DNA from 3 places in the Kitasatospora sp. NPDC003701 genome. Region 2 is predicted to be linked to each of the others. Evidence: riboswitches for the same ligand, from Rfam matches in the RefSeq annotation. Region 2 holds a riboswitch; each other region holds the start of a gene.
The links. A riboswitch is a leader RNA that binds a small molecule or an ion and turns the genes downstream of it on or off. The one in region 2 is predicted to bind cyclic di-AMP.
Positions count from the first base shown of each region.

Region 1: linked by a shared signal. The riboswitch ahead of ACWDRR_RS24475 (M23 family metallopeptidase) and the one ahead of ACWDRR_RS08250 (glycoside hydrolase family 16 protein) in region 2 are both predicted to bind cyclic di-AMP.
Region 3: linked by a shared signal. The riboswitch ahead of ACWDRR_RS35630 (transglycosylase family protein) and the one ahead of ACWDRR_RS08250 (glycoside hydrolase family 16 protein) in region 2 are both predicted to bind cyclic di-AMP.

Region 1 covers NZ_JBSFNM010000027.1:71,202-74,467, forward strand. Annotated here, with positions in the region: gene ACWDRR_RS24470 (DUF2470 domain-containing protein) at 1-303, shown strand, start outside; gene ACWDRR_RS24475 (M23 family metallopeptidase) at 766-1,791, opposite strand; cyclic di-AMP (ydaO/yuaA leader) riboswitch at 1,795-1,955, opposite strand; gene ACWDRR_RS24480 (MFS transporter) at 2,266-3,266, shown strand, end outside.
Region 2 covers NZ_JBSFNM010000006.1:130,697-133,962, forward strand. Annotated here, with positions in the region: gene ACWDRR_RS08240 (alpha/beta hydrolase) at 1-593, shown strand, start outside; gene ACWDRR_RS08245 (MoaF-related domain-containing protein) at 721-1,050, opposite strand; cyclic di-AMP (ydaO/yuaA leader) riboswitch at 1,457-1,621, shown strand; gene ACWDRR_RS08250 (glycoside hydrolase family 16 protein) at 1,624-2,886, shown strand; gene ACWDRR_RS08255 (hypothetical protein) at 2,965-3,266, opposite strand, start outside.
Region 3 covers NZ_JBSFNM010000058.1:50,158-53,423, reverse strand. Annotated here, with positions in the region: gene eno (phosphopyruvate hydratase) at 1-295, opposite strand, end outside; gene ACWDRR_RS35630 (transglycosylase family protein) at 539-1,456, opposite strand; cyclic di-AMP (ydaO/yuaA leader) riboswitch at 1,461-1,632, opposite strand; gene ACWDRR_RS35625 (cytochrome P450 family protein) at 1,931-3,205, opposite strand.

The DNA of each region.
Region 1 (3,266 bases), on a different contig from region 2:
GCCGCGCCCGACCCGCTCGCCCGCTTCGAGGCCGCGATGCTCACCCACCTCGCCGACGACCACCCGGACGCCCTCGCCCTGCTCACCCGGCTGCTGGACCAGGAGCTGCTCGCCGGCCGCCCCGACATCCGCCCGCTCGCCCTCGACCGGTACGGCCTGGTGCTCCGCCTGGACCACCCGTACGGCCACCGCGACGTCCGTCTGGTCTTCCCCGAGCCGGCCCGGGACGCGGACGAGTTCGGCCACCGGGTGCACCAGCTGCTGACCGCCGCGAACAGCGACCTGCCCGCCCACCGGTCCTGACCGGTCATCGGTCCCGACCGGTCATCGGGCGAATCCGGAGCCGTGACCGGAGCCGTGACCGCACCCGCCACCCGCCACCCGCCGCGGAAATTGCCCGGCGGATTTGACGGCCCGTCCGACCCCGGGCGGGCCGTCCGCATTCGGGGCGGGAACCATCCGGAACCGGTCCGGACGGGCCGACACCGGAATCCGGAAAGCGCACGCTGCCGCAAAGGCGGGTCAGCCGCCGCGCCTCCCGTCACAGGGGGGGCTGCTTCGAACCGGGACCGGCCCGCGGAAGAACAGGGAAAACAAAAAGCGGCCGGCCCGGCTCGCGAAGGATATTCGCGAGCCGGGCCGGCCTGGGCGTGTCCCGCGCCCATGTTCCACTGGTGGTGCGGCGATCACCCGGTCGAGCGGTCACCCGACATGACCATCCCGGGAGGTCGTTCGCCCCGCACCCAGCGGTGGTCCGACCCCAGGTCAGATGGAGACGCCGTGCGCCCGGAGGTAGGCGATCGGGTCGATGTCCGAGCCGTACTCCGAGCCGGTGCGGATCTCGAAGTGCAGGTGCGGGCCGGTCACGTTGCCGGTCGCACCCGAGAGGCCGATCTGCTGGCCGGCGGTGACGGTCTGACCGATCTTCACGCCGATCGAGGACAGGTGCGCGTACTGGGCGTACTTGCCGTCGGCGAGCTTGATCTCGACCTCGTTGCCGTAGGCGCCGCCGTTGCCGGCCTTGACCACGGTGCCGGCCGCGATGGCGCGCAGCGGGGTGCCGGTGGAGGCGACGAAGTCGGCGCCGGTGTGGTGGCCGGAGGACCACATCGAGCCGGCCACGCCGTAGGCGGTGCCGAGCTTCGGGTTGGCGACCGGGGCGACGTAACCGGAGGTGGCGGCCGGGGCGGCCGGAGCCGGGGTGACGGCCGGAGCGGCCGGCTTGGCGGCGGGGGCGGCCGGCTTGGTGGCCGGGGCCTGCGCGGGCTTGGCGGCCTGGACCGGCTTCGGGGCGGCGGGCTTGGCAGCCGGCTTCACCGACTCCTGCGGCTTGACGGCGGGGGCTGCCGGCTTGGCGGCCTCGGCGGCGGCCGGAGCGGTGGCGGCCTTGGCACCGAGCGCGAGCTGCTGACCCGGGAAGATGAGGTTCGGGTTGGCACCGACGACCGAGCGGTTGTGGTCGTACAGCGCCTGCCAGCCGCCCTCGACCTGCTTGGCGTCGGCGATCTTCGACAGGGTGTCCCCGCCGACGACCTTGTAGCTCTCCTCGGCCGGAGCGGCGGCGGGCTTGGCGGCCTCGGCGGCCGGCTGCGCGGCGGCGGCCGGGGTGGCGTCGACGCTGGTGGCGCCGGTCCAGGTGCTGGTCTGCGCGGGCTTCGCGGCCGGGGCGGTGTGGGCCTGGGCGCTGATGGTGGTCACCAGCGGAAGGGCGAAGGCGGCGCCGGTCACGGCGGTGGCGATGCCGATGCGGGCGGCGCGGGGCAGGGCGATACGACGAGCCTGTGCGGGCATGGGGAATTTCCTCTCCGACGCCTGCGAGGTGAGCTGTCGGGTTCGGGCTGGAGTTGCCCGGCCGCATAGCGCGGCTTCACCCCAAGCCGGACCGCGAATTCCGGTCCGGCGACTTACCTTTGGGTCCCCCGCTCCTGCCGTACAGAGTTCGGTTCGTACCACCGGGCAGCGGCAGGACTAGGCGTTCCACCCGGTGGCCACCCGGGCCAATGCCGGGCGGTCGCTGAACTAAAGCCCATCCATCCGGGTGAAGCAATGTCGATCTCTTGAATCGACAACCAATGCCGGGAAGGCCGTGACACTCCGAATGATCGGCTGCACGGTATGTGCACAATCGATTCACCGCGTGCCACTGATCCACGACGCTCCGCCGATTTCGGTGTCCGTCCGCATGCGATCACCTACGGAAAGCCATCTGCCGACACACCCCCGGTGAGCCTTGTCACGTCGGCTCCCGGGGCGCACGATCAGGCGGTGGCCACCTCCGAGGCCGGCACCCTGCGCCTGGGCACCGCGCAGGGCCGCTGGGTAGTACTGGCGACGGTGCTCGGCTCCAGCATGGCGATGCTCGACAGCACCGTGGTCAACGTCGCCCTGCCCCGGATCGGCACCGATCTCGGCGCCCCGCTCGAAGCCCTGCAATGGACGCTCAACGCCTACCTGCTGACGCTGGCCGGCCTCATCCTGCTCGGCGGCGCACTCGGGGACCGCTACGGCCGGCGCCGCGTCTTCCTGATCGGCGTGCTCTGGTTCGCCGCCGCCTCGGCGGCCTGCGCCGCGGCGCCCACCATCGAAGTGCTGGTCGCGGCCCGCGCGGTGCAGGGCATCGGCGGCGCGCTGCTCACCCCGGGCTCGCTGGCGATGCTCCAGGCCGTGTTCCACCCGGACGACCGCTCGGCGGCGGTCGGCCTCTGGTCCGGCCTCGGCGGGGTGTCGGCCGCGATCGGCCCGTTCCTCGGCGGCTGGCTGGTGGACGGCCCGGGCTGGCGGTGGATCTTCCTGCTGAACGTCCCGCTCGCCGTCCTGGTGGTGGCGGTGGCTTCCCGGCACGTCCCGGAGAGCCGGGACGAGAGCGCGACGGGCCGCTTCGACGCCCTCGGCGCGGCGCTGGCCGCGCTGGCCCTGGGCTCGGTCACCTACGCGCTGACGGCCGCGGGCGAGGGGCTCTCCCCCCGGGTCTGGGCGGCCGGCGCGGCCGGTCTGCTGCTGGGCGCCGCCTTCGTCGTGGTCGAGCGCCGCGTCGCGGAGCCGATGCTGCCGCTCGGCCTCTTCTCCTCGCGCCTGTTCACCGCGGTGAACCTGGTCACCCTCTGCGTCTACGCCGCGTTCAGCGGCGTGTTCTTCCTGCTGGTCGTGCAGCTGCAGATCGTCTCGGGCTTCTCCCCGCTGGTCTCCGGGCTGGCCCTGGTCCCGATCACCGTGCTGATGCTCGCGCTGTCCGCCCGGGCCGGCCGGCTCGGCAAGCGGATCGGCCC
Region 2 (3,266 bases):
TCCAGGAGGGTCGGATGCAGCCGACCGTGATGGTGCTGATGCGCCCCTCGCCCGCGCTCCCGCAGGACACCGAGTGCGAGGACATCCCGGGCGGCGCGCAGTCGGAGACGTACTTCACCAAGGACGTCCCGGCCGCGATCCAGGCGACGTACCGGGTCTCCGCCGACCCGCAGGCCTGGGGCTTCATGGGCAATTCGACCGGCGGCTACTGCGCCCTCAAGCTCGCCATGCGCCACCCGGAGGTCTTCCCGACCGCCGTCTCGCTCTCGGGCTACTACCAGGCCGCCGACGACCCGACCACCGGGGACCTCTTCAAGGGCAGCCAGCAGCGTCGCAACGAGGCCGACCTGATGTGGCGGCTGAAGAACCTGCCGCACCCCGAGGTGTCCGTGCTGCTGGCCGGCACCCGGGAGGGCGACGGCGACTACCGGCGGGACACCGAGGCGTTCATCGCCGCCGCGCACGGGCCGATGAAGGTCTCCTACAGCATGATGAAGACCGGCGGCCACAACTTCGAGACCTGGAGCAGGCTGCTGCCGTCCTCGCTGGAGTGGCTCTCCCAGCGCCTCAGGGTGCCGGACCGCACGGTCTGACCGGGAGGAGCCGGGCGGTACGGCGGCCGGCGCCCCGGGCCACCGGCTCGGGCCATCGGCGCGGCCCGCCGGCTCGCCGGCCGGTCGCTCGGGCCGCCGCCTCAGGTCACCGCCCCGGGCCGCCGCCTCAGGCCACCGGCTCCAGCGTCCCGGTGTGCAGCTCGCCGACCCGGCCGCCCTCGCCCTCGTACGTCCAGAACGCGCGCACCGTCAGCCTGCCGAGGTCCATCACATGGCTGACGGTGATGCCGCTCTGCTCGGTCCAGCTGACGAAGTACAGCTCCGGCCCGATCTCGGCGATGTGCAGCGCCACGTCCTCCCACTGGCCGGCCGACTCGCCGAGGCCCTCCCAGCGCAGCCGCTTGCCGTCGGGCGAGTAGGCGTTGCGGAACGCCGCGCCGTTGTCGACCTGGAAGAGGTAGGTGCGGCCGGCGAAGGCGGGCAGGGGCGCGGTCATGGCGGGACTGGTCCTCGTCTCTCGTCTGTGCGGTACGGCTGGATACGGCTGGACCCCCAACCTATCCGACCGGCCCACCTTCGCGGGGGACTGGCGGGCACCCGCTACCGGCCGGCGCCCACGCCGTCGGGCCCTGCCGGCCGCCCCGCCGCCCGGCCCACCGGCCGCCCCGCCGCCCGCCCGTCCGACCCGCCCCGCCGGCGTCCCCCTCCGGCGCCCCGCCCCGGCCCGGCCGCCAACTGATCAACTCCACCGGCGACTTGATCAACTCCGCCCCGCCCCACTGTGAGCTGCGCGACAACACCCCCTGTCGGGTTGTCGCCTTCCCGGCGGCCTGCCTAGCCTGCACGAGTCCGTCTTCGCGGACCCCGCCGCCGGGACGCCGAGTCCTGTCCACCCGCCGGTCGGCAGTCGAGCACCACAGTGGACGGGAGCGGGGGACCCAGGTCAGTGCCCGGCCCGTGCGCTCCCGCGCACCGGCCGAGGCTAGGGGTGAAGCCGCTCCACAGGCGGCCGGGCGACCTCAGCCCGAACCCGACAGCTCACCTCGCAGGCGTCACAGAGGACACCGCCATGCAGAAGCCTGCCCGGCGCGCGACCCCGCGCCACGCCCGCCCCTCCCACCGAGGCCGCAAGGCCGCCTTCGCCGCCACCGGCGCGCTCGCCATCAGCGGCGCCGGACTGCTGGGCGTCCCGGCGCTCACCGGCGCCCAGGCGGCCACCGTGCCGACCGTCACCCAGGACAAGCTCGCCCCGGCCACCATGGTCGCGGGCAAGGCCACCACGGCCGCGCTGACCGTCCACTCCTCGGCCTGCTTCACCGCCAAGACCGTCGGCGTGGGCGTCCGCGACGCGGCCGGGCGCAACCTCGACTTCCCCGGCAGCGCCTCCAACGCGCAGATCTGCCCCACCGGCCTGTCGGTCACCACCGGCGCCCGCACCCTGCCCGCCGGGACGTACACCCAGTTCGGCTTCTGGCAGGACCTCGGCGGCGCCTGGCACAACCTGCCCTCGCGCCAGCTCGTGGTCTCCGGCGCCACGGCCACCCCGAGCCCGACGCCGACCGCGACCGCCACCCCCAAGCCCACCCCGACCGCCACCCCGTCGACCCCCGCGCCGTCGACCCCCGCGACCGGTGCCCCGGTCGCCGGGAAGTCGCTGACCTGGTCCGACGAGTTCGACAACCTCGCCCTCGGCTCGCGCTGGACCGCCGACAAGAGCAGCTCGTACCACTACGGCGACCACAACCCCAACGACAACAAGCTCGACTGGCTGAACAAGAACAACGTCGCCGTCTCCGGCGGCGCCGCCACCTTCACCGCCAGGCCGAGCAGCCACACGCTGGAGAACGGCAAGCAGGCCTGGGACACCGGGCTGCTCACCACGGAGTACTCCGGCGAGGGCTTCAAGGTGAAGACCGGCGACTACGTCGAGACCCGGGTCAAGCTCCCGGCCGGCACCGGCGCCTGGCCGGCGCTGTGGACGTGGAACGGCACCAGCGGCAACCACGGCGAGATCGACACGTTCGAGTACCACTCGGACAACGCCAACCTGCTGGAGCTGACCAACCACGTCAACGCGGACCACAAGTACGTCACCGACGCGAAGGCGATCGCCCACGACCAGTGGGTCACCGTCGGCACCCAGTACGGCGCCAACTCGGTCGACTGGTACATCAACGGGGTGAAGGTCTTCGCGGACGGCAAGGGCGTCGGCGCCAACTGGTCGGCGTACCTGATCCTCAACCTGTCCCTGAGCGCGGGGCAGTACCACCCGGCGCCCCAGGGCACGGCTCCGATCACCTTCGCCGCGGACTACGTCCGCGTCTACCGCTGACGGCCGGCACCGAACGACCCGGGCCGTACGGTCCAGGGGCACTCCGGCCCTGGACCGTACGGCCCGGGTCGGTACGGCTCAGCCCTCGGTGGTCTCCACCACCGGGATCTCGAACGGCTGCCTGTTGTTCGTCTCGTTCCGGTCGTCGTCGCTGCGCACCGCGACGTAGCCGCCACTCAGTTTGCCGAGGGGGACCTCGGGGGCGAGCCGGACCGGGATCAGTGCCGTGGCGCTCCGGAACTTCGCCAGCCCGGCCGGGAAGGTGCAGCGCACCCGGTGGCCGTTCTGGAACTCGTAGCAGTTCTCCGGGAAGAACGGCCCCTCGGCCGTCACCCCCTCCGGCAGGGTGACCACCACGGTGAACGAGGAGGCCGTCCGGT
Region 3 (3,266 bases), on a different contig from region 2:
CGTCCAGGTCGAGCATGGCCTGGTCGATCAGGCGCTGCTCGGTGGCGTCGTAGCCGACCAGCTCGGGGCCGATCTGCTCGATGACGGCCAGGACGGCCTTCTCCACGCCCTTGCCGAAGTAGCGGTTCTTGTCACCGTCGCGAAGCTCCAGCGCCTCGAAGGCACCGGTGGAGGCACCCGACGGGACAGCGGCACGGCCGGTGCTGCCGTCGTCGAGGCCGACCTCGACCTCGACCGTGGGGTTGCCACGCGAGTCGAGAATCTCACGGGCTACGACGACATCGATGGACGGCACGAGGCATCTCCTAGCGGAAGCAGGTTCGGCTGACGATGGGTGCTGTCGGCCGGATGGTTGCGGAGTCGTTACGACCAGAGCCTAACCGCACGGGCTCTCGGGACCACGTCGACCTCGGTCCCGTCTCAGCGTGTGGCCCGGCTACCCACCGGTAGTTCACCTGGTTGCCCCATGAAAGGGGCCCGAATGCGGACGAAGGGGGTCTGACCGACCCCCTTCGTGGAGCCACCGCGGCGGCGGGCGTCAGCCGAGGTCGAGCACCTGGCCCGGAAGGATCAGGTTCGGGTCGGTGCCGACGGTGCCGCGGTTGCCGTCGTACAGCGACTGCCAGCCGCCCTGAACACCCTGCGCCGTGGCGATGGTCGACAGCGTGTCACCGGACTGGACGGTGTAGCCGTGGCCGGCGCGCTGCTGGGCGGCGGGGGCGGCCGCGGCGACCGGGGCGCCGTGGGCGGCGGCCGGGCGACCGTCCTGGCCCGCGTACTGGCCCGCGGCCTGACCCGCGTACTGCTGATAGACGCTCTGGTGGCTGGTCCAGTACCAGGCGCCGTTGCTCTGGTACCAGAAGACCTTGGCGTCGGCGTCCCAGCCGGACTTGTGCTGCGCGTCCTGCTGGACGGGCTGCTGGGCGGCGGGCTTCGGGGCCTGCTGCTGGACCGGCTGCTGGGCGGGCTTCTGAGCGGGCTTCGGCTGCGCGGGCTTCGGCTGGGCCGGCTTCGGCGCGGCGGGCTGCTGGGCCGCGGACTCGGCGTCCGAGGAGGTGCCGACCGAAGCCGGGGCGCCGCCCTTGGTCAGGCCCGCCTTCTGCGAGCAGACCGGCCAGGCGCCCGGCCCCTGCGAGGCGAGGACCTTCTCGGCGACGGAGATCTGCTGCGCCCGGCTGGCCTGGTGGGCCTGCGGCGCGTACGAGGTGCCGCCGTACGCCTTCCAGGTGCTGGGGGTGAACTGCAGCCCGCCGTAGAAGCCGTTGCCGGTGTTGATGCTCCAGTTGCCGCCGCTCTCGCACTGGGCGACCGCGTCCCAGGTCGAGACCGGGGCGGCGGAGGCGCCGGCGGCGGTGAGCAGCGGCAGTGCGAGTCCGACGCCGGCCACACCGGCGACGGCGATGGCCTTCTCGGTCTGGGTGCGACGACGATGACGGCCGGTTCCGACGAAGAGCATGACGTTTCCCTCTCCGCACGCCTGCGAGGTGAGCTGTCGGGTTCGGACCGGGAGGTGGCCCGGCCGCGTGACGCGAAGGCTTTCTGCCCGCGCGAGCGGCTTCACCCCAAGCCGTGGGGGACGGCAACAAACCTGGTTCCCCCGCCCCTGCCCAAGGGTTCTGGTCGGTTTCCCGTGACGCGGCGGGCAGGATTCGGCGTTCCGCGCACGGGGTTCGCAGCTGCGAACTCCAGGGAGGGTAGACAGATCCTCACATCAATCACAAGCTCATATCGCAGGTATCACACATAAATTACGGCGCGTGGCCGATCGCCTACCAACGACGGCGCTATGTCCTGATTGATTGCGGTTCAGGTCCCGTAGGAGGGCGCGGCGGCGACACCCCGTCAGCCCGAAGGCGACACCCCGTCAGCGTGTCGCCGGCCCGAAAGGGCGGAGATCGAGGCGCCGTCGGGGCATCGCCGCGCGGATTGCTCAGAGCCCGGCCGGGGGTTCCGCGGACGGCTTCTCGGGGGTGAATTCCACCGGGAGATCGCGAAGTCCGCGCATGATCAGGCCGCCGCGCCAGCGGAGATTCTCCGGGCTTTCGGCGAGTTGCAGATCGGGCAGCCGGGTGAGCAGGGTGGCGAGCGCCGACCGCCCCTCCAACCGGGCCAGCGGAGCGCCGATGCAGTAGTGGATGCCGTGCCCGAACCCCAGGTGCGGGTTGTCGGTCCGGGCCAGGTCGAGGGTGTTCTCGTCGGCGAACCGCGCCGGATCCCGGTCCGCCGCCGCGAGCACCACCAACACCGGGTCGCCGACCGGGATCTCCACCCCGCCGATGGTCAGCGGGCTGGTCGCGAACCGCCAGGTGGCGAGCTCCACCGGCCCGTCGTAGCGCAGGAGTTCCTCGATCCCGGTCTCCAGCAGAGCGGTCTCGCCGCGGGCGATCGAATCCTGGAGCAGCGCCCGCTGCCCGGGGTTGCGCAGCAGCGCGTAAGTGCCGTTGCCGATCAGGTTGACGGTCGTCTCGAACCCGGCGAAGAGGAGGATGAAGGCCATCGCCGCGGCCTCGTTCTCGGTCAGGTGCTCACCGTGATCGCTGGCCCGGATCAGGCCGGAGATCAGGTCGTCGCCGAGGTCGGCCCGCTTGCGGTGGATCAGCTCCGCCAGATAGGCGCGCATCCGCTTGACGGCCCGCCCCACCCCGCCGCGCTGCCCGCTGCCGTGGCGGATCATCATGCCCGCCCAGTCCCGGAAGTCGTCCTGGTCCTCGGCCGGCACGCCGAGCAGGTCGCAGATCGCGTAGATGGGCAGCGGGAAGGCGAACTCGTGGATCAGGTCCGCCGAGCCGCGCTGCGCGAAGCCGTCGATCAGCCGGTCGGTGAGCTGCTGCACCCGGGGTTCGAACTCGGCGACCCGGCGCGGCGTGAACGCCTTGGAGACCAGCCGGCGCAGCCGGGTGTGGTCCGGCGGGTCGATGTTCAGCAGGTGGGTCATCAGGTTGGCCTGGCGCTCGCCGGGGATGCCGACCCGGCCGGCCCGGTGGGCGTGCCCGCTGTGGTGGGCCGGGTTCTTCGAGAGCCGGCTGTCGGCGAGCGCCTGCCGGGCGTCCGCGTACCTGGTCACCAGCCAGGCCTCGACCCCGCTCGGCAGGGTGGTGCGGTGCACCGGCTCGTGCTCCCGCAGCCACGCGTACGCCGGGTACGGGTCGGCGGCGAACTCCCAGGTGAAGAGCGGCGGGCGGGCTGAATCGGGCTGAACTGGCATGTGTCGACCGTATCCGGTGGGGATCTCCGGCGTGGCAGGCGTGAGCCTGGTCACCTGCGGG